DNA from 3 places in the Mesorhizobium sp. B2-3-14 genome. Region 1 is predicted to be linked to each of the others. Evidence: riboswitches for the same ligand, from Rfam matches in the RefSeq annotation. Region 1 holds a riboswitch; each other region holds the start of a gene.
What was found. Region 1 has a riboswitch for cobalamin ahead of FJ950_RS06170 (CbtB domain-containing protein). Riboswitches for the same ligand answer to the same signal wherever they lie in the genome.

Region 1 (10,136 bases):
CCGGCGAGGGCGAATTGGCCGGCGGCCTGCTGGTCTCGGCCGGCAACGCGCTGCTGTTCATGGCGATCTTCTGGGGCAAGGCGGGGAAACGCTTCGGCGGCCGCAGGACCATGACATTTGCCTATTTCGCCATGTCGGCGACGCTGCTGGCGGCCGGTGCCGTGGGCGAAACCGTGCCGTTGCTCACCGGTGCCTTCCTGCTGTGCGGCGCCTTCTTCACCATCGCGCTCGACGCGCTGGGTTCGACCGCCTTCATGCGCTCGGTGCGCTCCTATGAGCGCGCGCAGATGGCGGCGGTCTACCGCACCTATCTCGATTTTTCGGAACTGACGCCGCCGCTGGTCTATTCGGTGGTGCTGGCCTTCTTCGGTCTGGGCTCGGTGTTCGTCACGCTCGGGCTACTGGCAGCCTTTTGCGGCTTCATGACCTGGCGATATCTGCCGAAGTCGCTGTGATCTTCAGGCCTCGGGTGAGCGCGCAGCGTGCCGTTCGCGCACCCAATCGTGGAAGCGGTGCAGGTCGTACTCCTCGGGCATCAGCACGCCAGCTGTATGACGCATCGAGCGCAGGCCCTTCTGGTTGACCTCGCAGATTGCCGCGTCCTCCTCCAGCACCTGTGTGCCGAAGGCAACGATGTTGTCGATGTCGGTCTCGGCGAGCGCCTCGGGCGCGAACAGCCATTCCGCGGTCAATTCGGTCTGTTCGGGACCGAGCGGCGTAAGCCGCACGGTCCTGACATAGTCGACATGGCCGACGATGAACATCGACGGCAGGCTGGTGGCATAGGTCTGACCGGTGCTGCGTTCCGCCGGCGTCAAGCTCGGGAAGATCGGCCCGTGCGTCTGCCCATCACGCGACCATGTCTCAGCCCCGGCGCGCAGGCCGCCGGAAAATTCCGGCGCGTCATTGTCGGCGTGGCGGAGCCATTCGGGATCGTCATGCCGGCTCATCAGGCCGCGGCCATAGATCGGCACCAGCCGCGACAGATCCTTGTGGACGCCCGGGCAGTGCAGACACTCGTTGAAGTTTTCCCAAAAAATCTTCCAGTTGCAGTTCATCACCTTGCGCAGCACGTGGCCTGATACCAACGTTTCCAGCGGCCAATTGCCGAGATCGCCGGAGGCCGGATCGAAGGAAGATTGCGCCGAGCTGGCGGCATCTTCCGCAAGATTGACGAAGACGAAGCCCCGCCACACCGAGAGCGCGACGCGATAAAGCGGGTGATCGGCCTTGTCGAAGCCGTCAGGCAGCGATTTCGACGGCACGCGCACCAGATCGCCACGCAGCGAATAGGACCAGGCATGATACGGGCAGGTGATCAGCCGCGCCTTCAGCCGGCCCTGGCTTTCCTGGCAAAGCTGCGAGCCGCGATGCCGGCAGGTGTTGTGGAAGGCATGCAACTCGCCGGTGTCGTCGCGCAGCAGGAGGATTTCCTGCGTACCGACGCGGAAGGTGCGGAACGCCAAAGGCTGGGCAAGGTCGGCCTCGCGGCAGACGAGCAGCCAGTTCCTGTACCAGATGGCGTCGAGATCGCGCTGATAGTTGTCCTGGTCCCAATAGGCCGACGAGGGCAGCGTCGGCTCCGTTCGAGTCAGGCCGTTATAGGGCTCGCGCTCGCTGGCATTGGGCTGCATGGCTGGCTTCCCGTGAGGGGTGCCAGCCGACACCCGGCCATGAAGTTTGTCAATCGGGACGGGAGGAGGGCAGCTTCGCCGATACGGCGCTCCTGCTCTGGCGGCTGTCGGAATTTGGTTTGCCGGGCGCGGCGAATTTCCCTATAGTCACCGATGTCGTCGGTTCCTTTTTGGAGCCAAGAGGGAATGCGGTGCGGGCAGGAATTCCTGCCCAATGCCGTGGCTGCCCCCGCAACTGTGTGCGGTAGTCCTCTCCATATGCCACTGAAGATTTTTCTTCGGGAAGGTGGGGAAGGGCGCTTATCCGCGAGCCAGGAGACCTGCCGGCGACAGGAAACTGACTTCGATGCCCTCGGGTGGAGGGCGAAAGGACAAGACATGACTACCGCTTCCGTCTCCCTCGGCGCCTCCGTCTCCTCGCAGTCGCGCTTCATGCAGCTCGCGCTCGCGGCGCTGCTCGGCATCTTCGTCGTCGGCTTTGTCGGCTTCTCGCATATCGATGCGGTCCACAATGCTGCCCACGACTATCGCCACTCGATGGCGTTTCCCTGCCACTAACGAGGATCCGACATCATGAATCTGTTTCGCAACGTCGTGTTCGTCGCGGCGATCGCGGGGCTCGTGGCCGGTGTCGTCCTCGCCTGCATGCAGGCCTATGCCACCGTGCCGCTGATCCTCAAGGCGGAAGTCTACGAAAAGGCCGACGGCGGCCACCACCATGATCACGCGACCGCACCAGCGGCGACCAATGATGCCATGAGCACGGTGGCCTCCGCTGGGAATGCCATGAGCTCTGCCGCGCCCGCGGGCACCGATGCCATGGCACCGGCGGAGGAAGACGAAGGCTGGGCGCCGGCCGACGGTTTCGAGCGTTTCGCCTTTAGCGTGGTTGCCAATATCGTCACCGGCATCGGCTTCGCACTGGTCCTGGTCGCGGTTTCCGAGTTCTTCGGCGGCGTCGGCAACTGGCGCCAGGGTGTGTTCTGGGGTTTGGCCGGCTTTGCCGTGTTCACACTGGCACCGGGCCTCGGACTGCAGCCGGAACTGCCGGCAATGCCGGCGGCCGATCTTCTGCCGCGCCAGATCTGGTGGACGGCGACGGCGGCCGCGACCGCGACCGGCCTGGGCCTGATCGTGTTTCGCAGATCGTTGCCATTGACCATCCTCGCCGTCTTGCTGATCGTCGCGCCGCATGTCGTCGGCGCGCCGCAGCCCGACAGTTTCGAGACACCGATCCCGGAAGGCCTGCACCATCAGTTCGTGGTGGCGGTGACGGTGACCAATCTGGTGTTCTGGCTGGTGCTTGGCGCGATCGTGGGCGTGGTGCGCAGGCGCTTCACCGGCACGGCGACCAGCCTGCGCGACAGCTTTGCCTGATCGCGGCAGGCTGACCTTCATCATCGGCGGTGCGCGCTCCGGCAAGAGCGCGCACGCCGAAACCCTGGTGACGGCATTGCCCTCGCCCTGGGCCTATATCGCCACGGCGCAAGCCTATGACGACGAGATGCGCGAGCGCATCGCGCTGCACCGCTCGCGGCGCGGTGAGGGCTGGTTGACCATCGATGCGCCACTCGACCTCGCAGAAGCGCTGGAGGCGTTGCCAGACGGGCAGCCGGTGCTTGTCGACTGCCTGACGCTGTGGCTGACCAATCACATGCTGGCCGATCACGACGTCGAGGCCGCGTGCCGGCGGCTGGCGGACGTGCTGTCGCGGCCGCGCGGACCGTGGTTCGTGGTAACGAACGAGGTCGGGCAAGGCATCGTGCCCGACAACGCACTGGCGCGTCGGTTTCGTGACGATGCCGGCCGGCTCAACCAGCGGGTCGCCGCGATTGCCGACACGGTGCTGCTCATGGTGGCGGGGCTACCGCTCAAGGTGAAGTGAAATGACCGATATCGACGACAAGGATGAAGAACGCCATCGCGCCAAGATGGCCAAGCGCAAGGCGGTGCAGGACGCCGAGGTTGCGGGCAAGACGATCGAGAAGGGGTTGCTGATCGTCAACACCGGTCCCGGCAAGGGCAAGACCACGGCCGCCTTCGGTCTCGCGCTGCGCATGCTCGGCTACGGCAAGCGCGTCGGCGTCGTCCAGTTCATCAAGGGCAAGTGGCACACCGGCGAGAAGGAGGCCTTTGCCGTCTTTGGCGACCGTGTCGTCTGGCACGCAATGGGCGAGGGTTTCACCTGGGAGACGCAGGACCTGAAGCGCGATATCGCTGCCGCCGAGGCCGCCTGGGCCAAGGCTCTGGAATTGATCGCCGACCCCTCGATCAGCCTTGTCGTGCTCGACGAGCTCAACATTGCCTTGCGCTACGACTATCTCGCTCTCGACAAGGTGGTTGCGGCGCTCAAGGCTCGCCGCGAAGGCCTGCATGTCGTCGTCACCGGCCGCAACGCCAAGCCGGCACTGGTCGAGGCGGCGGACCTGGTCACCGAGATGGGGGTGACAAAGCACCATTTCTCGGCTGGCGTGAAAGCGCAGCAAGGCATCGAGTTCTAGAAAACCAGAACGGCGATCAGCGCGACAAGGCCGAACAAGCCGATCAGCAGGTAGTCCGCGACCCGGTAAAGCTTGAGCGCCCGCCTGATATCGCCGCTGTCGACATCGCGGCGGCCGCCTTCGCCCATGAAGATGTCGTCGACCATGACACCGCCATAGCTGCGTGGTCCGGCGAGCGCCAGCCCGAGCGCGCCGGCCATGGCCGCTTCCGGCCAGCCGGCATTGGGCGAGCGGTGTTTTTTCGCGTCGCGCCGTACCGCCTTCCAGGCGTCGCGGGGGTCGGCGCCCTCGACCAGGAGGGAAGCGAGCACGATCAGCAGCGCCGTCAGCCGCGATGCAGGCAGGTTGATCCAGTCGTCGAAGCGCGCCGCCGCCCAGCCGAAGGCCTCATGGCGCGGAGTCCGGTGGCCGACCATCGAATCGGCAGTGTTGGCCGCCTTGTAGGCCGCGCCGCCGGCGAGCCCTCCGACCCCGGTCCAGAAGGCGGGGGCGACGATGCCGTCGGAAAAATTTTCCGCCAGGCTCTCGATTGCCGCGCGGCAGACGCCGGCGCGGTCGAGTGTCTCGGGATCACGGCCGACGATCCGCGAAACGGCGGCTCGGCCCATGTCGAGGCCTCCGCTGTCGAGCGCGTCGGCGACGGCTTCGACATGTTCGTAAAGGCTTTTCTGTGACAGAAGCGATGTCGCCAGAAAGACGGCAACGATCCACCCCAGGGGGACGAACCAGAGCAGAACAAGCTGCACGCAAAGGCCTGCTATCGCCGGCACCAGCACGATGACCAGAAGCGCCTGGACACCACGTTGGCGACGCAACGCGTCGGGATCAGTGGCGCGGTTGAGCCGCAAGTCGAGAAAGGATATTAGCCTGCCGAACCATGTCACCGGATGGCCGATGGCGCGAAACAGCCAGTCGGGATAACTAAGGGCGAATTCGACAATTAATGACAGGAAAGCGATCAGGACTGACATGAAGCTTCTTGAAGGAGCGGTGGACCATGGTGGAAGTCTTGGCCGGGCAAGGGCGCTTTTCCCCAATGCCGTGCTGCCTTTCGTCGACCTCTCGACCGGTATCAATCCGCACTCCTACCCGCTTTTCGACCTGCCCGCCACCTCGCTGTGGCGATTGCCAGAGGCCGCGCGTGGGCGCGAACTGGTAGAGATTGCGGCCAACACCTATGGGGCGCCTTCCCCAGCAACCGTGGTGGCAGCCCCTGGCACACAGATCCTGTTGCCGCGCGTCGCCTCGCTGGTGAGGCCCGGCAAGGCAATGGTGCTGGGGCCGACCTATGCCGAACACGCCCGGGCGGCGGCGATTGCCGGGCACGAGGTGGTCGAGCTCAGCGATTTCGCGGCGCTGGCGGAAGCCGACCTCGCCATCATAGTCAATCCGAACAATCCCGATGGGCGCGTCGTCGAGCGCGACCGGTTGCTGGTGCTGGCCGCCGGACTTCGCGCCAAGGGCGGGCTGCTGGTCGTCGACGAGGCGTTCATGGATGTCGGTCCACGCGAGCACAGCCTCGCCGGCGATGTCGGCCAGGGCGGCATCGTCGTGCTGCGTTCCTTCGGGAAGTTCTTTGGTTTGGCCGGCCTGCGGCTCGGGTTCGCGCTTGCCGACGCGCCGACGGCTGAACGGCTGGACATGCAGTTCGGGCCGTGGGCTGTCGCAGGACCGGCCCTGGAATATGGCATCCGCGCGCTCGCCGATCTCGATTGGCAGGATGCGATGCGGGCCTCGCTGGCGGAAGCGACGGTGCGGCTCGATGCGCTGTTTAGCCGTTTCGGCGTTCCCGTCGCGGGGGGCACCACGCTGTTCCGCTATCTCAGCCTGCCCGATGCCGGCGGCCTGTTTTCCGGGCTTGGCCAGGGCGGCATCCTGCTGCGGCATTTCTCCGAACGGCCGCATGCCTTGCGCGCCGGCCTGCCGGGGAGCGAGGAGGAGTGGCGCAGGCTCGAATCCGCTCTTGCCGATTGGGCGTCGCGGCGCGAGGATCGTTCGAAAGGTTTCAAACAATGATCCATGTCTGCTCATTGGCGAAAATCGAGGAAGTGGTGGCCAGGACCGGCGCCGACCGCATGCTGTCGCTGCTCGCCGCCGGAACGGACGTAGTCCGACCGGCCTCGATCCCAAGGAAAAACCATCTGCACCTGGTCATGCACGACATCGCCGTGGCGCAGGACGGCATGACCATGCCGGGCGAGGAGCATGTCCGTAACCTGCTCGATTTCGCACGCCGCTGGGACCGGGCGAAACCAATGCTGGTGCACTGCTATGCCGGCATCAGCCGTTCGACCGCCTCGGCCTATATCATCGCCGCGGCTTTGGCGCCGAAACGCAACGAGGTGGAACTGGCGCGGACGCTGCGAGCGCTATCGCCTTCGGCGACGCCCAATCCGCGGCTGATCGCGGTGGCCGACGCGCTGCTTCAGCGCAACGGCCGCATGATCGAGGCGATCGAGTCGATCGGGCGCGGCGCCGACGCCTTTGAAGGCACGCCGTTCGCCCTCAAGATCGACGGTTAGCTATTTCAGCCACTCCGCGAGCTTGGCCTTTCGCACGTCTCGCACCAGGTTGATGAACCCGTCAGCCTGATATTCCGCCGTCAGCCGGCCTTTCTCGGCTGTCGCGATGCTGGCGTCGCCGACCACGCCGTTCGGGTTGAGATCCCCGGCGATCCAGGCGAAGGCGTGGGTGCCTGTGTGGCGCAGCAGCGAGAATTCCTGCTCGGCCTTGGCGACGTTGGAAACGAAATTGTCGGCCTTGCCCATGTCGACGAGATCGGGCCGGAAATGCAGCATCAGTGACGTCTCGACATCGCCGCCATGAATGCCGTGACGATCCTCGAGTTCGGTGTACATGCCGGCCGGGCGGCCAAAGCGCTGCCAACTGGTCTTCACCGCCAGCATCTTTTCGCGCACGCGCAATTCCCGCGTGACGATGCCCATGATCTCCTCATTGCCGCCATGCGAATTGACGACGATGAGCTTGCGCACGCCGGCGCGCGCGATCGACAGGCCGAGCTCGGTCCAGGCGTCGACCAGCGTCGTTGCCGGCAAGGTGAGAGTGCCCGGCGCGTGCAGATGCTCGTTCGACTTGCCCACCGCCTGGACCGGCAGGATGCGGATGTCGAGATCGTCGGGCAAGCGTGAAATCACCGTGTCGAGCATGCCGTTCATGATCGAAGTGTCGGTCGACACAGGCAGATGCGGTCCATGCTGCTCGATAGCCGCCAGCGGCAGCACCGCGATTGTCGCCTCGGGATCGATCGAGGCGTATTCGGTGGTCCGGTAGTCGCCCCACCATACGCGTTTCTTGCCAGCAGTCATGTCACGCCTCTTCAAATGATCAGGTCAGACCTAGCGCGGTGCGGCCGGCCTGTCGATCACCCGGCCGCGATGGCCTCGACCTCGACCTTGAATTCGGGCCGGGCAAAGCCGGAAACGATCATCAGCGTCGAGGCTGGCGCCGGGCTCGAAAACAGCCGGTCGCGAACCTCCATATAGGGCCGCAGATGCGCGCGGTCGGTGACATAGGCGTTGATGCGAACGATGTCGCCAAGTCCCAGCCCGGCTTCGCCCAGAACCGCCGCGATGTTCCTGAAGCAGAGTTCGGCCTGCGCGCCGGCATCTTCCGGTATCTGGTCGTCCGCCGTGATGGCGACCTGACCCGAGCACAGCACCAGACGCTTGCCGGCCGGCACCTCGACGCCGTGGCTGTAGCGGGCAAAGGGTGGCTTGATCGACTTAGGGGTAAGGAATTTGAACATGGCAATCTCCTGGATATCGCCAGCCTAAGGCCGGACGCATTGCACCATCAAGATGGTGGTGCATGTCGCCGGTGCGATTGTGGACAGGCGTTCAAAAAATAGGCACGATGCCCTTCGGTGCAGCACGACCTTTCCGGCTTTCGCAGATGGCTGTGGTGCAGGCGGGCGGGTCCCGGCGCGCGACGCCGGTGGCATGTGTCTTGCTTCTTGAATCTTTGGTGTCAAGCACGGCGCGCAACGCGCCGGTGCAAATAAAGGGCGGTGTCAATGTACGTGAAACAGAAGATTTCGGCCGCGGTGGTGGCCCTGCTTGCGGCCAGCACGCTGGGCGCGGCGGCGAATGAAAAAGTCACTTTCGGCACCAACTGGCTCGCCGAGCCGGAACATGGCGGCTACTACCAGGCCGTGGCCGATGGCACCTATGCCGCCTGCGGTCTCGACGTCACCATCATGCAGGGCGGCCCGCAGGTCAGCGGCCGGCCGATGTTGCTCGCCGGCAAGATCGATTTCTACATGGGCGGCAATCTGCTGTCGGCCTTCGACGCCGTCCAGCAAGGCATTCCGATGCGTGTGGTGGCAGCCGACTTCCAGAAGGACCCGCAGGTCATCATGTCCCACCCCGGCGAGGGGCTCGACAAATGGGAAGACCTGAAGAACGCCGAGCAGTACATTCTGGGTGACGAAGGCGTGCAGACCTTCTTCCAGTGGATGGTCATCGAGCTCGGTTTCGACGCTTCAAAGCGCGTCCCCTACACCTACAACACCGCCCCTTTCCTCGCCAACAAGAAGTCTATCCAGCAGGGCTACGTCACCTCGGAGCCGTTCGCGGTCAAGAAGGAAGGCGGCTTCGTGCCGAACCAGTTCCTGCTCGCCGACTACGGCTGGGACACCTATTCGACCACGATCGAGGTGATGCAGGAGACGATCGACAAGAAACCTGAGGTTGTCCAGTGCTTCGTCGATGGCTCGGCCAAGGGATGGTACAAGTACCTCTACGGCGACAACAAGGCCGCCAACGACATGATCAAGAAAGACAATCCTGACATGAGCGACGAGCAGATCGCTTTCTCGATCGAGCAGATGAAGAAGTTCGGCCTGGCCGATTCCGGCGACACCGAGAAGCTCGGCATCGGCGCCATGAAGGAAGAACGGATCAAGAGCTTCTACGACAAGATGGTCAAGGCCAAGGTCACGCCTGAAGGCATCGACATCACGAAAGCCTACACGCTGGCCTTCATCAACAAGGGGGTCGGGCTCGAGCTGAAGAAATAGGCCGGCCCGGCATGATGCGGGAACAGGTGGCGCAAACGCCCGCCTCGGACATGGCTCCGACCTTGCTGGCGCTGCGGGGCGTCGGCAAGGTCTTTTCCAACGGCGTGACGGCGCTCAGCGATGTCGACCTGACGATCCGGGAAGGCGATTTCCTCAGCCTGCTCGGACCGTCGGGCTGCGGCAAGTCGACGGCGCTGCGGCTGATTGCCGGCCTGTCCACGCCGACATCCGGCGTGCTCGACTGGCGCGGCGGCGGCTCGCTCGACCGCGCCAATATTGGCTTCGTCTTCCAGGAGCCGACGCTGCTGCCCTGGGCCAGCGTCTTCGACAATGTCTGGCTGCCGCTCAGGCTGAAAGGCATTTCCCGCGCCAAGGCCGCCCCGGCGATAACGGAGATGCTGGCGCGGGTACACCTCACCGGCTTCGAGGACGCCGTGCCGCGCGAACTCTCCGGCGGCATGAAGATGCGCGTCTCGATCGCGCGCGCCATGGTGACCAAGCCACGCGTGCTGTTGATGGACGAGCCGTTCGCGGCACTCGACGAGATCACCCGCTTCAAGCTCAACAACGACCTGCTGGAACTGTGGCAAGACGAGCGCTTCACCGTCGTCTTCGTCACCCACAGTGTGTTCGAAAGCGTGTTTCTCTCCAACCGCGTCGTCGTCATGGCGGCTCGGCCGGGGCGGGTGTTCGACGAACTCGCGATCGAGGCCTCCTATCCGCGCGATGAGGCGTTTCGCACTTCGCCTGACTATGCGGCCCTTTGCCGGCAAGCCTCGGATGTGCTGGTCAATGCCATCAATTCAACAGCGGGCTCGCATCATGACGGCCATTGACGGTACGTTGAAACTCGACCCCGAGGAAGCGCGCCGCGTGCGCCAGGAGCGGTTTGAGCGGATCGGCCGCTGGGTTCTGCCGCTGGCGTTCATGATCCTGGCGATCTGGCTGTGGGACCGAATCTGC
Region 2 (10,136 bases), on a different contig from region 1:
CCGGTGTCGATGCTGATCGAGAATGTCGATCAGCGCTCGAAGGACTATGGCGAGATCGCCCGCCAGTTCCGGCCGGGCCATGCCGACTACACCTACGACGTCAAATACGGCATACGCGACTATCGCGGCGGCGGCCGCTCCTCGGCGCGCGAGACCGCTGCCAGGGTCGCTGCCGGCGCGCTCGCCCGCAAGGTGGTGCCGGGCATGGTGGTGCGCGGCGCGCTCGTGTCGATGGGCGAAAAGTCCATCGACCGCGCCAACTGGAACTGGAATTTCATCGGCGATGCCGAGAACCCGTTCTTCACCCCCGATCCGGCTTCGGTTCCTGTTTTTACGCGGTATCTGGACGACATCCGCAAGGCCGGTTCCTCCGTTGGCGCGGTGATCGAGATCGTCGCCGACGGTGTGCCTGCCGGCCTCGGCGCGCCGATCTACGCCAAGCTCGACCAGGACCTCGCGTCCGGCTTGATGTCGATCAACGCCGTCAAGGGCGTCGAGATCGGCAATGGTTTCGAGGCCGCCCGCATCACCGGCGAACAGAATGCCGACGAGATGCGCATGGGCAATGACGGCAAGCCGGTGTTCCTGTCCAACAACGCCGGCGGCATCCTGGGCGGCATCTCGACGGGCCAGGCGATCGTCGCCCGTTTTGCGGTGAAGCCGACTTCGTCGATCCTGACGCCGCGCAAATCGATCGACAAGGACGGCAGGGATGTCGAAGTGATGACCAAGGGTCGCCACGATCCCTGCGTCGGCATCCGAGCCGTGCCGATCGGCGAGGCCATGGTTGCCTGCGCCATCGCCGACCATTATCTGCGGCACAGAGGACAGACGGGGAAGGGAATAGGCGGTAGGGAATAGGCAGTAGTCAGTGGTCAGCTGCCAGCCCGCCCCTTTTATTCCCTAACCCCTACTGCCCAGTCCCTATTCCCTGCGAGCGAAGCGAGCATTCCATGTCTTATGACCAGAAGAAGATTGTCGAAGCCATCCGCGCCTTCGAACGCGGCGAGATCGTCGTCGTCATGGACGATGACGGGCGCGAGAACGAGGGCGACCTGATCGTCGCGGCCGTCCATTGCACGCCGGAGAAGATGGCCTTCATCGTTCGCAACACGTCGGGCATCGTCTGCACGCCGATGCCGCGCGAGGAGGCTAAGCGGCTGAACCTCGCGCCGATGGTGGCCGACAATGATTCGGCCCACACCACCGCCTTCACCGTCAGCGTCGACTTCAAGCATGGCACGACGACAGGCATTTCGGCCGACGACCGCACGCTGACTGTGCGTAACCTCGCCAACGGCAATGTCGGTGCCTCCGATTTCGTCCGCCCTGGACACATCTTCCCGCTCATAGCGCGCGAGGGCGGCGTCTTGATGCGCTCGGGTCATACCGAGGCGGCGGTCGATTTGTGCAAGCTCGCCGGCCTGCCGCCGATCGGCGTGATCTCGGAACTGGTCAATGACGACGGCACCGTCAAGCGCGGCCCGCAGGTCGCGGCCTTCGCGGAGGAGCATGGCCTCAGGCAGGTATCGGTCGCCGACCTCATCGCTTACCGGCAGCGCAAGGAGACCCTGGTCGAGCGCGTCGCCTGCTCCGACATCGAGACGCTGGGTGGCAAGGCCCAGGTCTTCACCTACACGCTGCCCTGGGACACGATGCATCACGTCGCCATCGTCTTCGGCGACATCCGCGACGGCGAGGAGGTGCCGGTGCGGCTGCATTCGGAGGATGTGGTGACCGACGTGTTCGGCACCAGCCACCGGCTCGACGGCATCATGAAGGCGATGGGCGAACGCAAGCGCGGCGTCATCGTCTATCTCAGGGAAGGCTCGGTCGGCGTTGCCCACCAGGAGCGCAACCGGCCGGCGCCAGGCGACCGCGAGGACCATGAAGAGGCGCGCCGGCGCGAGAGCGAATGGCGCGAGATCGGCCTTGGCGCCCAGATCCTGAAGGACCTCGGCATTTCCTCGATCAACCTGATTGCCTCGCGCGAGCGCCACTATGTCGGCCTCGAAGGCTTTGGCATCCACATCGCCAAGACCGAGATCATCTGAGCTCGACAAACCCTGCCTGTCACTCGGCCGGGATTGCCGCCTCGCATCCTTCCAACTCGCATTCGTGGGTGGCGAGGCTGCGCTGGCCGAGCAGCACCGTGATCAGCGCGATAGCGCCTGACGTCACCGAGACCCAGAATCCGTTCTGGGCGCCGAATGCATCCACCACGGCGCCGGCGGCGAAGGAGCCCAGCGCCATGCCGATGCCGATCCCGGTGGTTACCCAGGTGATGCCTTCGGTCAGCATCGCTTCCGGGACATGCCGCTCGATCAGGCCGAAGGCGGTGATGAAGGTCGGCGAGATCGCCACGCCACTGATGAAGACAGTCAGCGCGAGCGCTGGCACGGTGCTGGCGCTAAGCGGCAGCAGTGTGCCGAGCGCGACCAAGGCAACCGCGATGGCGAGCTGGCGCTGCAGCGGTGCTTTCAGGTTGAGCGCGCCGATGATGATGCCGAGCACGAAGGAGCCCAGCGCATAGACGCCGATGACGAGACTGGCAGTGCCCGGCTGGCCGAGTTCCTTGGTGATCGCCACCGTGCTCACCTCCGTCGTCGCGAAGGTCGCGCCGATGAAGATCATGGCGAAGGTGATGATTTGAACCGGCCCCAGGCGGATTGCCGAGCCGCTGGAGCCATGGTCCACCGGCCGCACTTGCGGCTCGGTCGAACGCTGCAGAACGAAGGCTATCGAGCCCAAGGCGAGGAACAGCGTGCTGACGAGCACGCCCGCTTCCGGGAACAGCGCGGCGCTGAGGCCCACAGATAGCGATGCGCCGGCGATATAGACCAGTTCGTCCGCCGCCGACTCGAAGGCGAAGGCGGTGTTCATCTCGGACCGGCCCCGGAAAATCTCGGTCCAGCGCGCCCGCACCATGGCCGGCATGCTTGGCATTGCCGCGGCCAGCAGCGCCGACGCGAACAGCGTCCATACCGGCCAGTCTTGATTGGCCGATGCGATCAGGGCCGCGAATGCGAGCACGGAGATGATGGTGGTGGGTACGACAACCCGCGTCTGGCCGAGGCGGTCGACCAACCTCGATATTTGCGGCGCCAGGAAGGCATTGGCCAAGGCGAATGTCGCCGAAACCGCACCCGCCAGCCAGTATTCGCCACGCGTCTGCGACAGCATCGCCACGATGCCGATCGGCGCCATGGCGATCGGCAGGCGCGCCATGAAGCCGGCGGCGGCAAAGCCCCTGGCTCCGGGCGCGCGAAAGATTTCCGAATAGGGGTTTTGCATGATCCTGTTCCTCGACAAGGGGCGATTCGACAATTACATACGAGACGTATAAGTGTTAAATAGAGCATACGTCGCGTATGTCAATTGGCATACGGAGCGTATGTAAGTAAGGCCAGAAGCATGCATCGACCGCGCAAGGAGATGATCGCCGAGACACGCGCCAAGCTGATCGCCGCGGCGCGCCAGGCTTTCGGCACCATTGGCTATGCCGAAGCGTCGATGGATGATTTCACCGCGTCGGCCGGGCTGACGCGCGGCGCCCTTTATCATCACTTCGGCGACAAGAAGGGACTGCTTGAGGCGGTTATCGCCGAAATCGACGCGGAAATGGCGGCCCGGGTGAATGAGGTCGCGTCGCGGGCGCCGACCCGCTGGCAGCATTTCGTCGACGAATGCACCACCTATATCGAAATGGCGCTGGAGCCGGAAATCCAGCGCATCATGTTCCGGGATGGTCCGGCTGTGCTGGGCGATCCGGCACTGTGGTCGAATGCCAATGCCTGCGTCGGTTCAATGACCGATCATCTGACAGCGCTGCAGCGGGAAGGGGTGGTCGTCCCCGGCGTCGACCCGGAGTCGGCAGCGCGGCTGATCAATGGGGCGAGCAGCCAGGCCGCGCAGCGCATCGCCAATTCGCAAGATCCCGAAGCGACATCGAAGATGGTGGTGGCCGCGTTCAAGCAATTGCTCGAAGGCCTGCTGAAAAAGCCGGAAGCGCTTTCAAGATGAACCGCCATGGCAGTCCCGCCACTGCCTGCAATTGACAATAGCCGGTTTGAGCGCATCCTCCGCAGCCATCTCTGAGGGGAGATTCGGGGCGTGTGGGATTTCGATATCGGCAGGTCGGTGTCCATCATGATGCGGACCTGGCCTTTCATTGTCTTTCGCATGATCGTCTATTTCGGCATCACGCTGGCCTACATCGTGGCCACCGGCACCGGCGCCTCCGTCGGCTATGGCGTCGGCCATATTTCTACCGATCCCGACGGACCATTGTCTTTTGCGATGTGGGGCGGCGTGGTCGGTTTCGGCATCGTCTCGATCGCCGTCTACTGGATCCGCGAATACATTCTCTACGTCGTCAAGGCGGGCCATATCGCCGTCATGGTGCATCTGATCGACGGCAATGATATTCCCGACGGCCAGAACCAGATCGCCTACGCGAAAGAGGTCGTGACCGAGCGTTTTGCCGAGGCCAACATCCTTTTCGTCGTCGATCAATTGGTCAAGGGCGCCATACACGCCATCACCGGCCTGCTCGGCGGCATCGCGGCCTTCCTGCCCATTCCTGGCCTGAGCGGCCTGGTTTCGTTCCTCAACACGGTGATTCGCCTGTCGCTGACCTATGTCGACGAGATCATTCTCGGCTACAACATTCGCATCAGTTCGTCCTCGCCGTTCGAAACCGCGCGCCAAGGCGTTGTGCTCTACGCCCAGAACGGCAAGACCATGGTCAAGAATGCCGTCTGGCTAGGGGTCATCATGTGGGGCGTGTCGTTCGTGATTTTCCTGCTGATGCTGGCTCCGGCAGCCGCTATTCTTTACGTCATGCCCGGGCAGCTCGCCGGCTGGGCTTTCGTGCTGGCAATCGTCTTTGCCTGGGCTTTCAAGGCGGCCTTCATTGAGCCGTTCGCCATTGCCTGCCTGATGCAGGTCTATTTCAAGACTATCGAGGGTCAGGTGCCCGATGCCGCCTGGGACGCCAGGCTGGCCGAAGCCTCGTCGAAGTTCAGGGAACTCAAGGACAAGGCGCTCTCCACTTTCGGCGGTTCGCGCTGGGGCACGGCCGGCGCGACGCGCTGATCGGCTAGGCTCGCGGGCGCACCGGCGGCGGTACCGAGGCGCGCCACTGCTGATTTGAGCGGCGCTTCGCCTTGTCCGCGAAAAGTCTCGCTCATGATAAGCTCGGGCAACGGCAGCCGCCGGCCCCAGCCGTGTGTTTCGAGATCCGGCTTCGGTGCGAATTCGGAAACGCGGCCGACGCAGAGATAGGCGATCGGCGTCATTTGATCGGGAATGGCCAGCAAGCTTTTCAGCGCTTGCGCCTCGATGATGCTGACCCAGCCGACGCCGACGCCTTCGGCACGCGCGGCCAGCCAGAAATTCTGCACCGCGCAGACCGTGCTGTAGAGATCCATCTCCGGATTGTGCCAGCGCCCCAGCGGCGAGCCTTTCGAGCGCTCGCGGTCGCAGGTGATGCAGATGTTGAGCGCGCTTTCGCAAATGCCTTCCAGCTTGAGCTTGCGGTAGAGCGCCTGCCGTTCTGCTTCGATTTCAGGCAGTTCCCGTTCTCGCGCGGCCAGGAACAGGTCGCGCACCTCCGCCCGCCGCGCGGCATCGCGAATGACGATGAAATTCCAGGGTTGCATGAAGCCGACCGATGGCGCGTGGTGGGCGGCAAGCAGCAGCCGCGCCAGCACCTCGTCGTCGATCGCCTCCGATGTAAAATGGCTGCGGACGTCGCGCCGTGTGAAGATGGCGCGGTAAACAGCGTCGCGCGCAATCTGGTCAAATCCATCGCCCATTGGAGCGGTCATAGCTTCCGGCATCGCTTGTCCCCTTGCGATTGCAATCGATGTCATCCGCCTGACCATGCGGATGACGATGCCTGCCAGGCCGGTCTTCTGGCTCGGGATCGACCCGCGTCCGGTGCCTTCCCGTCATCGACAGTGGCATTTACCGGCGCGGTCCCCCTCACAGCGTTGGGCACGCCACGGAGTTCAACCGTGTTCCCGATTCTCCCGCCAAGGCATTTGCAGCCAAGTGGAATCACTTGGCGTCGCAAAATGCCGCTAAAACAAACAGCCCGGCGGGCACCAGGCAGTGGTTGCGACCTTACGCCGAAGGGCCGGCGCCGCCAATGCCCGCAGCGACATGAATGGACGCAGGTTCGATTTTCCCCAGCGATCAAGCCGCAACGCATGGCCATCACGACGCCGGGGCACTAGATAGGGGGCATGGCCACCCGTCTCTACACGCACCCGATCTTTCTCGAACACATCACGCCGCCCGGTCACCCCGAGCGGCCCGACCGCCTGCGCGCCATCGAGCGCGTGCTCGACGACGAAGCTTTTGCCACGCTTGACCGCGTCGAGGCACCGCACGGCGACGAGGCGACCATCCTCTACGCGCATCCCGCCGATTTCGTCGCGCGTGTCCGCGCCGCCATCCCCGACGAAGGCATTGCCCGCATCGACGCCGACACCACCGCCAGCCCGAAAAGCTGGCAGGCGGTGATTACGGCGATCGGTGCCGCCAATGCCGCCGTCGACGACGTCTTTGCGGGCCGCGCCGACAACGTCTTCGTCGCCGCCCGCCCGCCCGGCCACCATGCCGAAAAGACCACGGCCATGGGCTTCTGCTTCTTCAACACGGCCGCAATCGCAGCGCGCCATGCGCAGAGGAAGCATGGCGCCGAGCGTGTCGCTGTCGTCGACTGGGACGTGCATCACGGCAACGGCACGCAGGATATTTTTTGGGACGATCCCTCGGTGCTCTATTGCTCGACGCACCAGATGCCGCTTTATCCCGGCACGGGCGCGAAGAGTGAGACCGGCGCCGGCAACATCGTCAATGCGCCGCTGGCGCCTCGGACGGGCAGCGAGGTGTTTCGCGATGCGTTCCTGTCGCGCGTGCTGCCGGCACTCGACAATTTCGCGCCGGATCTGATTATCGTTTCGGCCGGCTTCGACGCGCACCATCGCGACCCGCTGGCGGAAATCAATCTGACCGAGGACGATTTCGACTGGGCGACCGGCCAGCTGATGCAGCGCGCCGCAATCCACGGCGGTAACCGGCTCGTCAGCCTGCTCGAGGGCGGCTACGATCTGCAGGGATTGGCATTTTCGGTCGCCGCCCATGTCGGGCGACTGATGAAAGGATGAATGATGACCGGTGAGATCAACGAAGACGTCAAGGCGATGAGCTTTGAACAGGCACTCGACGCACTGGAGAAGATCGTCGATGATCTGGAGCGTGGCGACGTACCGCTCGACCAGTCGATCCGGATTTACGAGCGCGGCGAGGCGCTGAAGGTTCATTGCGACCGGCTGCTGAAGGCCGCCGAGGACAAGGTCGAGAAGATCAGGCTGTCGCGCGACGGCAAGCCGGTTGGAACCGAGCCGCTCGACGCGGACTGAGGTCCGGAGCAGCCTTACCGGTTTTTGGACACGATCATCATTGAGGATACAGTTCGTCCCGATTGAAACGGACAAGAGGAGATACGGAAGCGATGTGCAGAAACATCAAGACCCTGTTCAATTTTGATCCGCCGGCAACCAACGACGAAGTCCGCGACGCGGCACTGCAGTTTGTCCGCAAGCTGAGCGGCACGACGCGGCCTTCTGCCAAGAACCAGCATGCGTTCGATCATGCCGTCGAAGCCATCGCGGCATCCGCACGCGAATTGCTCGATTCCCTCGAAACCCACCAGCATCCGCGCAATCGCGAAGAGGTGGCAGCCAAATTAAAAGCAAAAGCGGCGATCCGGTTCGCCTGATATGCCCAAGCGCCCACTGACCGCTGACGAGGAGAGTTCATGAGCTTCTTCCCCGGCAAGGACCCTGAGGCCGGCGATGCCTTCGCCAGCGACCAGATCGAGCTGATGGTTATCCCTAACGCCAAGGACATTGGCGGTTTCGAGGTGCGTCGCGCCTTGCCGACCGCCAAGCGGCGCCTGGTCGGGCCGTTCATCTTCTTCGATCGAATGGGTCCCGCGATCATGCGCGCGGGCCAGGCGCTCGATGTCCGTCCCCACCCGCATATCGGCCTGTCGACCGTGACCTATCTGTTCGACGGCAAGATCAGGCACCGCGATTCGCTCGGCACCGAAATGGTCATTCAACCCGGCGACGTGAACCTGATGACGGCCGGTCGCGGCATCGTCCACTCCGAACGCACGCCGCAGGAATTGCGCGGCGCGCCGATGTCGATCTCCGGCCTGCAGACCTGGTTGGCTCTGCCGGACGGCAAGGAAGAGGTGGCGCCGGTGTTCGAGAACACAGCGGCGCTGCGGCTTCCCGAAATCGACGCCGAAGGCGTCTGCGGCCGCGTCGTCATCGGTGATTTCCAGGGTTTGCGGTCTCCGGTGCGGGCCGATTCCGAGACACTCTATGCAGATTTGCGGCTGGCGCCCGGCGCCAGCGTCAAAATCCCGCCCGATGCCGAGGAGCGCGCCATCTACACGCTGGAGGGCGAGGTCTCGATTTCGGGTGATGTCTTTCCAGCGGAACGGCTGCTGGTGTTCCGGCCCGGCGACGAGATCGTCATATCGTCATCGACGGGTGCGCATTTCATGCTGTTCGGCGGCGCGTCTCTCGGTTCGAAGCGCTACATCTGGTGGAATTTCGTTTCCTCGTCCAAGGAGCGCATCGAGCAGGCCAAGCAGGAATGGAAGACCGGCCGCTTCGATATCGTTCCTGGCGATGAGAAAGAATTCATCCCGCTGCCGGAAGGCTGAGAAGATCGGTGAGGGGCTGACCGTCCGCGTCAGCGACACGCATTTACTTTCGCCGGCCGGCGGCCTATCCCGCCGATGAACAGAAAGTCTGGGCCCAACGTGAACGCAACGCCGCATACGCCGCTTCTCGATAGGGTTCGCGTCCCGGCCGACCTGCGCACGCTGGCCGAGAGCGACTTGCCGCAATTGGCATCGGAGCTTCGCCTCGAATTGATCGACGCGGTGTCGCGCACCGGCGGCCATCTCGGTGCCGGCCTTGGCGTGGTCGAACTGACCGTGGCACTGCATTATGTCTTCAACACACCCGATGACCGGCTGATCTGGGATGTCGGCCACCAGGCCTATCCGCACAAGATACTGACCGGCCGTCGCGACCGCATCCGCACCTTGCGCCAGGAAGGCGGGTTGTCGGGCTTCACCCGCCGAGCCGAGAGCGAATATGACCCGTTCGGCGCCGCCCACTCCTCGACATCGATATCGGCCGGCCTCGGCATGGCCGCCGCCCGCGACCTCTCAGGCGGGCGCAACAATGTCATCTCCGTCATCGGCGACGGCGCCATGTCGGCCGGCATGGCTTATGAGGCGATGAACAATGCCGGCGCGCTCGATGCGCGCCTCATCGTCATCCTCAACGACAATGACATGTCGATCGCCCCGCCAACCGGCGCCATGAGCGCCTATCTGGCGCGTCTGGCTTCCGGCAAGGCCTATGTCGGCCTGCGCGACTTTGGCAAGAAGCTGACCTCCTATCTAGGCAAGCGGGCCGATCGAGCCATCACCCGCGCGGTCGAGCATGCGCGCGGTTACGTCACCGGCGGCACCTTGTTCGAGGAACTCGGCTTCTATCACATCGGCCCGATTGACGGTCACAATCTGGAGCATCTCATCCCGGTCCTGAAAAATGTCCGTGACAACGGCAAGGGTCCGGTGCTGATCCATGTCGTCACCCAGAAGGGCAAGGGCTACGCGCCGGCGGAGGCGGCCGCCGACAAGTATCATGGCGTCAACAAATTCGACGTCATCACCGGCGCACAGGCCAAGGCGCCGGCCAATGCACCGGCCTACACCAAGGTGTTTGCCGAAAGCCTGATCCAGGAGGGGCGCGAGGACGACCGCATCGTCGCCGTCACCGCCGCGATGCCGGGCGGCACCGGCCTCGACCTGTTCGGCGAGGTGTTTCCGTCAAGGACTTTCGACGTCGGCATTGCCGAGCAGCATGCGGTGACCTTCGCCGCCGGCCTGGCGACGGAAGGCTACAAGCCCTTCGCCGCGATCTATTCGACCTTCCTGCAGCGTGCCTACGATCAGGTCGTCCATGACGTCGCGATCCAGAAACTGCCGGTGCGTTTCCCCATCGATCGCGCCGGCTTTGTCGGCGCCGACG
Region 3 (10,136 bases), on a different contig from region 1:
TCTTCAATCTGGGCGCAAGGCCGGCGAAGGTTGACCTCGGCAACCGAACCCTGCAACCTTTGCCGGGACACGGGCTCTCCGGGCAGGCGAGCACCGGGTCGGTCGAGCTCGGCGGCTATGGCGCCTGGTTCGGACGCATAGGCTGAAACATCCGAGGAATCACTGGAGGAAACCAATGGCCGATGTCAATTTGAGACAAGTGAAGAAGTCCTATGGCAATCTTAACATTCTCCACGGCATTGACCTCGACATCAAATCGGGCGAGTTCATAGTCTTCGTCGGCCCGTCGGGCTGCGGCAAGTCGACCTTGCTGCGCTCGATCGCCGGGCTCGAGGAAATCACGTCGGGTGAACTCAAGATCGACGGCCAGGTGGTCAACGACGTGCCACCCTCGAAGCGCGGCATCGCCATGGTGTTCCAGTCCTATGCCCTCTACCCCCACATGACCGTCTACGACAACATGGCCTTCTCGATGAAGATCGGTGGGGAAAGCAAGGCCGAGATCGACAAAAGGGTTCGGCAAGCCGCCGAGATCCTGCAGCTGACCAAATATCTCGACCGTCTGCCCAAGGCGATGTCGGGCGGCCAGCGGCAGCGCGTCGCCATCGGCCGCGCCATCGTGCGCAATCCGAAGGTGTTCCTGTTCGACGAACCGCTGTCGAACCTTGACGCCGCATTGCGCGTTGCGACGCGCATCGAGATCGCCAAGCTCAAGGAATCGATGCCCAACACGACCATGATCTACGTCACGCACGACCAGGTCGAGGCGATGACGCTGGCCGACCGCATCGTCGTGCTGAAGGACGGGCACATCGAGCAGGTCGGCACGCCCATGGAACTCTACAAGAACCCCGGCAACCTCTTCGTCGCCCAGTTCATCGGCTCGCCGGCCATGAACATCCTGCCGGCGACGGTCGACAAGACGGGCAATCCGACCATCGTCAGCCATGTCGGCGGCCGCAAGGCGACGGTGCCGATCGCGACACCTGCTTCGGCAAAGGGAGCGGCGGTCAGCTTCGGCGTACGGCCGGAAGATCTCGCGATCGCCAGCGGTGCGGATTATCTGTTCGAGGGGACCGTCGATTATCTCGAACAGCTTGGCGAGGTCCAGCTGGTCTATGTCGATATCGGCCGGGCCGACCTGCCGCTGGTGACCAAGCTGCCGGGCAATGTCGAGGTCAAGCGCGGCTCGACGCTGCGGCTGACCGCCAATGCCGGCGATCTCCATATCTTCGATGCCGATGGTCGCTCCTTTGCCCTCCACGAAGCGGAAGCAAAGGCGGCCTGAAGACGGCCGTCCGGTAATGAAAGAACAAGAGCGGCGGGCCTGGCCCGCCGCTGTTCTTGTCTGCACAGGCTGGTTAGTTGTTGCCGAAGAGATTGCGATCGGCACCCTGATGGGCCGGCTTCTGCACGTCGCCGGACGAGTTGAGCAGCTTGTAGACAGGCGAATCGCTGTTGCGGATCGCACCTGTATGCGACGTATCGACATTGACAGTCGACGAAGCAGTGGGCTGGTTGACGCCGTTGGAGCCATAATTGTCGCTGCCGGCGAAGGCGCTGCCGGAGACGGCCAGAACGGCGGCGGCGGCAATGAGGATCTTGTTCATTTTAGGTACTCCTGAATTTTGGAAGTCCCGCGGACCGGCGGGCCAGAGCCCACCGGCCGTGGGATGGCCGTTAATGGCCGAAGAGGTTGCGGTCGCTGCCCTGCTGGACAGGCGCCGAGGTGGCCGGAGCCGACTTGCCGATCGACGCGGTGTTCGAATTGTCGGTCGAAGCGGCAGCAGCCTGGTTGGCGCCGTTGGAGCCATAGTTGTCGCTGCCGGCGAAAGCGCTGCCGGAGAGAGCCAGAACGGCAGCGGCAGCAATGAGGATCTTGTTCATTTTAATACTCCTGAATTTGTAGGGTCCACCAGCGCGGCAGGGTCACCCGCCGCGTGCCGGGGATCGCTATTAATTGTTGCCGAAGAGGTTGTGGTCGGCGCCCGTCACAGGCGTCTGGGCAGCCGGCTCCGACTTCTTAGTCGAAGCGGTGTAGGAGCTGTCGACAGTAGCCGTGGGGGTCGCGGCGTTCGAACCATAATGGTCGCTGCTAGCGAAGGCGCTGCCGGAAATAGCCAGAAGGGCGGCGGCAGTGAGAATGATCTTTTTCATTTTTGTACTCCAGTATTTTTCCCGTCCGTCTAGCGGCGTGTCTTGGGATTAAATCGCGTCGTTCGGACAGCCCCGATGTGGGAGAGCCCCCTTGCCGTTTCCAATCACGAAGTTGTTCAGCGTGGACCATGACTCCACCACTTGAAATTGTACCAACGCCTTCTACATGTCTTATTTTTCCGTTTGATATCAAATAGTTGTCTGAGATCATAACCCGATCACCAACTGTGTCGGAAGGCTGGGCGTTCACACCGTCCTGCACGCACCGTCAACAGAAACGAACCGTTCGGTTCGATTTTAGACTCTGCTAATAGTCACTTTTCGAAACCATTAACCCTTTTCCGGCCCGGCTGAGGGTCGAAAACTGTGCCCGCGCGCCTGGCGAGAAGAGGCGATTCCCCCGCTGCAACCGCGCCGGGACGATCCCGCGTACGTGTCGCGCCGCATGGATGCGATGTCGCTTTCGTGCCGATGTCGCAAACCCTGTCGTGATTAGATCGAGCGATCTCAGGTGCCGCTGCGTGACGACGGAGCGGAGAATTGGGAAGCCGGTCAGATTCCGGCGCTGCCCCCGCAACGGTGGTGGAGTTCAAGTCGCAACGGGAGACCACTGGGCGAAAGCCTGGGAAGGTGTCGCGATGGTCCGCCAGGACAACTCCAGAGCCCGGAAACCAGCCCGAGATCGCTAGAACTCGACTGATCGCGGTGGGCGGTCAAGGGGCGGATGGTGTTGTCCGGCTTCGCCGGCTTGCGCCCAGTCCTTCCTCCATCACCACCAGTTCAGTCCTTGAAAATGAGGACAGGACATGGACGCGCGCAACGACATGCTGAGGCTTTTGAACGGCCGCAGACAGGGCCTTTCGCTGGAACAGCCCTTCTATACCGACCCGGACTACTTCAAGCTTGACATGGAACTGATCTGGTATCGCGACTGGCTGTTCATCGGCCATGATTGCGAGTTGCCCAAGCCGGGCAGCTTCATCACCGTGCAGATCGGCGACTATCCGGTCGTGCTGGTGCGCGATCAGCAGGGCAAGATCAACGCTTTCCACAATTCCTGCCGCCATCGCGGCAGCCGCGTCTGCAACACCGACAAGGGCATGGCCGCCAAACTGGTGTGTCCCTATCACCAGTGGACCTACGAACTCGACGGCCGGCTGCTGTTCGCCCGCCAGATGGCCGATGGGTTCGACAAGAGCCAGTTCGGGCTCAAGCCGGTCGCCTGCGAAAGCGTCGCCGGCTATGTCTTCATCTGCCTGGCCAAGGAGCCCGCCGACTTCGCGCCGATGCAGGCGATGATCGAGCCCTATCTCCAGCCGCACCGGCTGAGCGAGGCCAAGATCGCCTTCGAGAGCACGATCATCGAGAAGGGCAACTGGAAGCTGGTCTGGGAAAACAACCGCGAATGCTACCATTGCGCGGGCAACCATCCTGAGCTGTGCAAGACCTTCCCGGAAGCGCCGACCGTGACCGGCGTGCAAGGCGCCGACAGCGATCCGGAGATGCTGGCCCACTGGGCGAAGTGCGAAGCTGTTGGCCTGCCCAGCAAGTTTCGCATCGACCCGGCCGGACAATACCGCGCCACCCGCGCGCCGCTGCTGCGCGATGCCCAGAGCTACACGATGACCGGCAAGCGGGCGGTGAAGAAGAACCTGTCCGACAGCGTCTCGGCCGACCGGATCGGCACGCTGATGCACTATCACTACCCGACAACCTGGAACCATATCCTCGTGGATCATGCGGTGACGTTCCGCGTGCTGCCGGTCAGCGCCACGGAAACAGCGGTTACGACCAAATGGCTGGTCCACAAGGATGCCGTGGAAGGCGTCGACTACGATCTCGCCGAACTCACCCATGTCTGGACCGAGACCAACGACCAGGACCGCCGCATCGTCGAGGAAAATGCCTTCGGCATCCTGTCGCCGGCCTACGAGCCCGGTCCCTATTCGGAGCTGCACGAGGGCGGCGTCATCCAGTTCGTCGACTGGTACGCGCGCTTTATCGGCCCACGGCTTTCCGAAGACGGCCGGCCTGCTCTGCGCAGTGTCGCCTAGCGCATGTCGGCCAAAACTGTGCAGCGGCTTTGGGATCACGACACGCCCAAAATGAAAGGTATGCAGGGATGAACGCCATGACTGATCTTGGCCTCTATCGCCACCTCGACCAGATGGCGCCGTGGAACGACAGGCTGCAGGTGCTGGAAGTAACCGGCGTCAGCGACGAGGCGCCCGACGTCAAGACCTTCACCTTCCGCTCCGACAACCAGACCTGGTTCCGCTACAAGCCGGGCCAGTTCGTGACGCTGGAATTGCCGACACCGGACGGCCCGCTGATGCGCACCTACACGCTGTCATCATCGCCGTCACGGCCATTCTCGATCGCGGTGACGGTGAAGGCGCAGGCGGGCAGCGTCGGCACACGCTGGATGTTCGATCACCTGACGCCCGGCTCGCACGTCAAGGCCTATGGACCGGGCGGCGACTTTTCGCTGCACAGCCACCCGGCGGCGAAATACCTGTTCATCTCGGCCGGTTCGGGCGTGACGCCGATGATGTCGATGCTGCGCTGGCTGAACGACTGCGCGCCATGGACCGATGTCGGCTTCGTCAATTGCGCGCGGCGCCCGGAAGAGATCATCTTTCGCAAGGAACTCGAACTGCTCGGCGGCCATATGCCGGGGCTGTCGCTCGGCTTCATGATCGAGGAGCGGTCGAGCCGCGAGGGCTGGTACGGCCATATGGGCCGCATCGACGCCATCCGGCTGCCGCTCCTGGCGCCCGATTTCCGCGAACGCGAAATCTTCTGCTGCGGCCCCGACCCTTTCATGCGCGCCGTGCGCGGCATGCTGGAGGCCGCCGGGTTCGACATGGCAAAATACCATCAAGAGAGCTTTGCCGCGCCGGCGATGGAGGAAATCCCAGCGCCGTTTGCCTCGCCGGCTGAAGACGGCGCGGCGATTTGCGTCGAAGCCGCGACGCCGATCCGCTTCGCGCTTTCGGATGTCGACGCCGACTGTGTCGCCGGCCAGACCGTGCTGCAGACGGCGCGCGCCTCGGGCGTGCGAATACCGGCCGCCTGCGAATTCGGCCTGTGCGGAACTTGCAAAGTGAAGAAAGTCTCCGGCAGCGTCGAGATGAGCCACAATGGCGGCATCCTCGATCATGAGATCGATGATGGCTTCATCCTGGCCTGTTGTTCCAAGCCATTGTCGCCGCTTGAAATCGAGGCTTGATCCGCCCGGCTTTCGACTGAACCCGGAAATGGTCCCGCGTTGCCGGCAAAGGTTACCTTGCCAAGGAAGACCTGAAAGTTTACAGGCGTTGTTGGTGGAAGCGGTCCTGCTGGCGGGCAGGAAATGCAGGACGGGGCAACAATGACGCATGACTCCCACGCCTATGCGGTAGCGAGCCGGGATATCGTTTTCGAATCTTTCGATGGCGAGGCCGTGGTGCTCAATCTTGCCAATGGCAAATATTTCGGCTTTTCCGATTCCGGCAGCAAGGTATGGCAGGCGCTTTCATCCGGCGCGGACGCCCAGGCTCTGGTCGGGCTGAGCGCCGGCGGCTCGACAATAGGCCAGGCCGAACTCGAACGCTTCATATCGCAATTGCTCGAATTGGGTTTGCTGGTGCGCTTGGACGCGGCGGCGCAGCCTTTGCCGGGCGATTTGCCTGCCGAGCTTGCCGCCACGAACGAGCCGCTCAATGTGAGCATTCACGACGACCTCGCCGACCTGATCGTCGTTGATCCCATCCACGAGGTCGAGGAACCTCTCGGCTGGCCGGCGGTCAAGCAGGCTTCCTGACGGGGCGGCCGCAGCGTGATGGAAGGCGATTGATGCCGCGCGTCACGCTCGAAACCTTGCCGGATTACGCCAGGTATCTCATCGCCGCCGCTGAAGGCGCGGCCGCGCGCTATCCGACCATGCGAAAGGTTCGCCTGCCCTGGCTTGAACTGACCGTGCATCTCGGTCACGGCGTGCTTGCCGATGCATTGGGCCATGCTTTTGTCGAGCCCGGGCATGACCAGCCGGCACCGTCCACGGGTCGCATCTTCATCGCGCATCCCGGCATTGACGGCATCCCGGAGCCGGCGCACTGGGGCGATGCCCATTTCACCGAGCACGGTTTTGCCAAACAGCTCGCCGAAGCCGGTTTGCGCGGGCACCATTTCCACGACCTCGATTTCTGGCAGGTCTACGATCCGCACCGCCGCGTCGGCGTGCAGCTGATGGCCTCGGCCGATGCCTTTCCGCCCTGGGAGCCGGGAGCACCGCTGCGCGCCTTCCTGCACTGGGAATATGCGGCGCGCGGCATGCGGCTGACCCATGCCGGCACGCTCAGCATCGACGGCAAGGGTATTCTGCTTGCCGGCTCGGGCGGGGCCGGGAAATCGGGGACCGTCGCCGCCGGCCTCCTCAACGGGCTCGACAGTGTCGGCGACGACTATGTGCTGATCGATCTCACCGACGGCGTGACCGCGCGCCCGCTTTTTTCGACGTTGAAGCAGGACACGAAAGGTTTCGCCCGGCTGGGCCTGCGGCAGCGGCTAACGGCGCAAGGCCCGCTCAACTGGCAAGGCAAGCACACGTTCCATATTCACGATATCGCGCCTCGGCCGGTGCCCGCCATGCTGGACATCGTCGCGCTGGTGGTGCCACATATCAGCGGAGGCGGAGCAAGTTCGATTATGCCGGTGTCGCGCAGGGATGCCATGATTGCCTTGGCGCCGTCCGGCATCGCCCAGATGCCGGGCGAGCGCGAAAGCGGCTTTCGCTTCTTCAGCGAATTGACGCGCCACCTGCCGTGCTTCCGTTTGTCCCTCGGCACCGACCCGGCAGAGATCGCCGGCACGATCGAGGATTTCCTGACACGAGGCGCCCGGTGAAGCTCAGCGTGATCATGCCTGTGTACAATCGCGAGCGCTATGTCGTCTCGGCCTTGCGCTCGCTCGTGCGGCAGCACGATGCCGCCGATCTCGACATCATCGTGATCGACGACGGCTCGACCGACGGGTCGGCGGAGGCCGTGCGTTCGATGATGGCCCTGAACCCCTGCATTCGCCTTTTCCGGCAAGAGAACATGGGCGTGACCCGGGCCCGCAACGCTGGTCTCAGACTGCTCACGCCGGAAACGGAGCTCGTGTCGTTCCTCGATTCGGATGATGTCTCGCCTGCGGGACGATTCAAGGCCGATATCGCATGCTTTGACGCCGACCCCGCTCTGGAGCTTACCTATTCCCTGATGATGATGGTCGAACACATCGACGACGATCTGCTGGAACCCTGCCCCGGCAGCCATTTCATGACCGTGCGGGGAATTCATCTGTCGTCAGGCATTTTCTCGCGTAAGCTCATCGAACGGATCGGCGGCTTCGATGAGGCCTTCGGCCAGGCCGAAGACACAGACTACCTGCTGCGCACCTTTGAAAGCGGCCCCAGATTCGTCCTGCCGGATACCGTGTCGCTTTACTACCGACGTCATCCCGGCAACATGACGAAGCAGGTCGACACGTCCCTTCGGGAATTCTTGCGGGCCATCCACAAATCGATGAAACGGCGCAAGGCCGACCCTTCACTGCGCGGGATCGAAGGCATCTTCGATGTCAAAGAACTCGCCAACTGGCGCTTCATGTAGCATGCGGAGCTATGGCGTCGTCATACCTGCCTTCAACGCCAGCGGCACCATCGCCGAGACGCTGCGATCGGTCGCGGCGCAGACAGTGCGGCCTGAGCTGGTGGTGATCGTCGACGATGGATCCAGCGACGATCTCGCGGCGGCGATCGGCGGAACGGACCTGCCGCTGCAATTGCTGCGCCAGGCAAATGCCGGACCTGGGAGCGCCACGACAAGGGGCATCGCCGCCTTGCCGACGCCGCTCATTGCGACGCTCGATGCCGACGATCTGTGGCTGCCGAGCAAGGCCGAAACACAGCTCGCGCATCTCGAAAGGCATCCCGCAACGTCGGGCGTTTTTTGCCATTTGCGAAACTTCCGCAATGACCGGCCCGATGCACCCGAGGACGCGATCGTACCCGGTTGGTCGCGGACCACGATGCTGATCCGGCGCGAGGTCGCCGAGACCGTTGGAGCAGTCGTCGATCCGCCGGGCGGCCGCGGCGAAATGATCGACTGGATCGCGCGGGTACGCGAGGCGGGCCTTGCCCTCGACATGGTGGAAGAGGTGCTGGCGCTGCGCCGCATCAGGCCCGGCAGCCTGTCCTATGGCCGCGATGCGGCGCGCGACCGCGGCTATCTCGAAGTGGCGCGGCTCGCCATGCTGCGACGGTCCCGGAACAAGGCCGGCGCGGGCTGATGGCGGGCATTCGCCGCATCAGCCGACGTTTCCCGGACTATGGCTGGTCCTGGCCGACGGGCGGGCTCGACCAACTGCTCAAGGCTGCCCTTCTTGCCGATGAGGACGCGGCCGCCGGTTGCGCCATGCAGTGGCTAAGCGCGAACGACATCGACCTTGTCTCCTTCAGGGAACACCGGCTGCTGGCCGCGATCTGCGATCGGTTCGGCCGGAAATTGGCCGGCCAATCCGCCTATCCGCGCCTTGTCGGCCTGCAAAAGATGCTGTGGACCAAGTCGCGCATGGCGATGCGCGAGGCCGAACCGGCGCTGCAGGCGATGACGGATTCCGGCTGCCTGGTGATGCTGATCAAGGGTGCCAGCCGCATTGCCTTGAACGCCTCGGCGCAGCGTGGCCGGGTGGCGCACGACATCGACATATTGGTGCGGCCGCAGGACATGCCGGCGGCGTTCGGCGTGCTGCGCGACGGCGACTGGCAGATCGCCACCGGGGTGAGTCCCCAATATCTGAGGACAAGGCTGGCGTCGCTGCGCTCGATGAATTTTTTCAAGGGCAGTTATGGCGATATCGATCTGCACCAGCTTGCCTATGACGGCTCGCAGCAAAGCGACGAGGATGACCAGGCGATCTGGCAGCGCGCGGCGACGGCCGAATTCAGCGGTGTCGGCGTGCTGGTGCCGTCGCCCGCGGATCGCATCGCGCTCGCCATCGCGCATGGCGGGCTCGATGCCCACACCCACAGCGATTGGCTGGTCGATTGCGCGGTGGCCATTCGCACCGGCGGCGTCGACTGGGACGTGTTCCTCGATGTCGTCGCCAGGCGTGGCCTTGCCGTTGCCGCGGCGGTGGCGCTTTCCTACCTTGCGCTCGATGTTGGCGTGACGGTGCCTGACAAGGTGCTGGCGCGCGTGCTGGACATGGCCGACCGCACCGGCCTTGCACGCTGGTCGGCGGTGCTGCAGGCCAAGCCGCGAACCGACTTCGGCAGGCTGACCTGGCTGTCGCGCGGCTTCGCCAAGCAGTTGCGGCTGAGACGCAAGAGCGGTCGGCTGCGGCAGGAGCCGCCCGCCAGGGCATGGCGCGGCAGAGCATGGCGCGGCAGGCAGGCACCTCGCGAGCCGCTGGAAGGACAGTCGCCCCTGGCCTTCTCGCAGACCATACCGTGCCCTGCGACGGCGGGGGAGATGATGCTGGACATCACGATCAGGATCAGCGTCCCGCCGGTCCGGCGCCGCATCGAAATGGAGATCAATGTGGGCGACGACCACGTCGCGCGTCTGCGTGCGATGGCCATCAGCCGGTCTGGTGGAGAGCGGGTGCTGCGCTTTCGCGGCAAGGTGACATTCGATGGCCGACAGCATGCGCTGACGCTGGAGGCGCGGCCGTCCCGGCAGTTCCGCCAATGGGACGATCAGGCGACGGTCGCCGCCTACGGCGCTTTGCCTTTCCATCTGGTCTCGGCGATTTTTTCACCGCTGCGCTGAACTGAACTATCGCTGGTCGCCCAAAGGTCGGCGGCGCCGTGCGGGGCGCGAACCCTCGCCTATACGGCGCCCTCGTCGGGCTTCGTCACCCGCCGCAACGTCAGATTGATCCTGCCGCCGTTCTTGAGCAGCGCCGAGGTCGAAGGGTAGATGCGGTCGACGCCATGGAAGGCAAGACGG

Region 2: another riboswitch for cobalamin. It lies ahead of bluB (5,6-dimethylbenzimidazole synthase); the one in region 1 lies ahead of FJ950_RS06170 (CbtB domain-containing protein).
Region 3: another riboswitch for cobalamin. It lies ahead of FJ950_RS03600 (aromatic ring-hydroxylating dioxygenase subunit alpha); the one in region 1 lies ahead of FJ950_RS06170 (CbtB domain-containing protein).

What each region holds. Positions count from the first base shown of each region.
Region 1 covers NZ_VFVP01000002.1:312,807-322,942, forward strand. Annotated here, with positions in the region: gene FJ950_RS06160 (MFS transporter) at 1-455, shown strand, start outside; gene FJ950_RS06165 (aromatic ring-hydroxylating dioxygenase subunit alpha) at 459-1,634, opposite strand; cobalamin riboswitch at 1,778-1,977, shown strand; gene FJ950_RS06170 (CbtB domain-containing protein) at 2,013-2,192, shown strand; gene FJ950_RS06175 (CbtA family protein) at 2,208-3,011, shown strand; gene cobU (bifunctional adenosylcobinamide kinase/adenosylcobinamide-phosphate guanylyltransferase) at 3,004-3,519, shown strand; gene cobO (cob(I)yrinic acid a,c-diamide adenosyltransferase) at 3,521-4,135, shown strand; gene cbiB (adenosylcobinamide-phosphate synthase CbiB) at 4,132-5,106, opposite strand; gene cobD (threonine-phosphate decarboxylase CobD) at 5,105-6,151, shown strand; gene FJ950_RS06200 (tyrosine phosphatase family protein) at 6,148-6,657, shown strand; gene FJ950_RS06205 (creatininase family protein) at 6,658-7,461, opposite strand; gene FJ950_RS06210 (RidA family protein) at 7,518-7,901, opposite strand; gene FJ950_RS06215 (ABC transporter substrate-binding protein) at 8,169-9,173, shown strand; gene FJ950_RS06220 (ABC transporter ATP-binding protein) at 9,185-10,009, shown strand; gene FJ950_RS06225 (ABC transporter permease) at 9,996-10,136, shown strand, end outside.
Region 2 covers NZ_VFVP01000005.1:45,365-55,500, reverse strand. Annotated here, with positions in the region: gene aroC (chorismate synthase) at 1-861, shown strand, start outside; gene ribB (3,4-dihydroxy-2-butanone-4-phosphate synthase) at 954-2,054, shown strand; gene FJ950_RS14735 (MFS transporter) at 2,074-3,294, opposite strand; gene FJ950_RS14730 (TetR/AcrR family transcriptional regulator) at 3,415-4,023, shown strand; gene FJ950_RS14725 (hypothetical protein) at 4,114-5,097, shown strand; partial or broken gene bluB (5,6-dimethylbenzimidazole synthase) at 5,214-5,819, opposite strand; cobalamin riboswitch at 5,891-6,073, opposite strand; gene FJ950_RS14715 (histone deacetylase family protein) at 6,252-7,178, shown strand; gene FJ950_RS14710 (exodeoxyribonuclease VII small subunit) at 7,182-7,433, shown strand; gene FJ950_RS14705 (DUF2277 domain-containing protein) at 7,526-7,792, shown strand; gene FJ950_RS14700 (pirin family protein) at 7,832-8,752, shown strand; gene dxs (1-deoxy-D-xylulose-5-phosphate synthase) at 8,828-10,136, shown strand, end outside.
Region 3 covers NZ_VFVP01000001.1:781,076-791,211, forward strand. Annotated here, with positions in the region: gene FJ950_RS03575 (alpha-glucosidase) at 1-146, shown strand, start outside; gene ugpC (sn-glycerol-3-phosphate ABC transporter ATP-binding protein UgpC) at 176-1,288, shown strand; gene FJ950_RS03585 (DUF680 domain-containing protein) at 1,362-1,610, opposite strand; gene FJ950_RS03590 (DUF680 domain-containing protein) at 1,681-1,887, opposite strand; gene FJ950_RS03595 (DUF680 domain-containing protein) at 1,957-2,157, opposite strand; cobalamin riboswitch at 2,650-2,852, shown strand; gene FJ950_RS03600 (aromatic ring-hydroxylating dioxygenase subunit alpha) at 2,964-4,211, shown strand; gene FJ950_RS03605 (hybrid-cluster NAD(P)-dependent oxidoreductase) at 4,289-5,389, shown strand; gene FJ950_RS03610 (PqqD family peptide modification chaperone) at 5,531-5,962, shown strand; gene FJ950_RS03615 (serine kinase) at 5,995-7,044, shown strand; gene FJ950_RS03620 (glycosyltransferase family A protein) at 7,041-7,793, shown strand; gene FJ950_RS03625 (glycosyltransferase family A protein) at 7,795-8,472, shown strand; gene FJ950_RS03630 (nucleotidyltransferase family protein) at 8,472-9,956, shown strand; gene FJ950_RS03635 (alpha-ketoglutarate-dependent dioxygenase AlkB) at 10,016-10,136, opposite strand, start outside.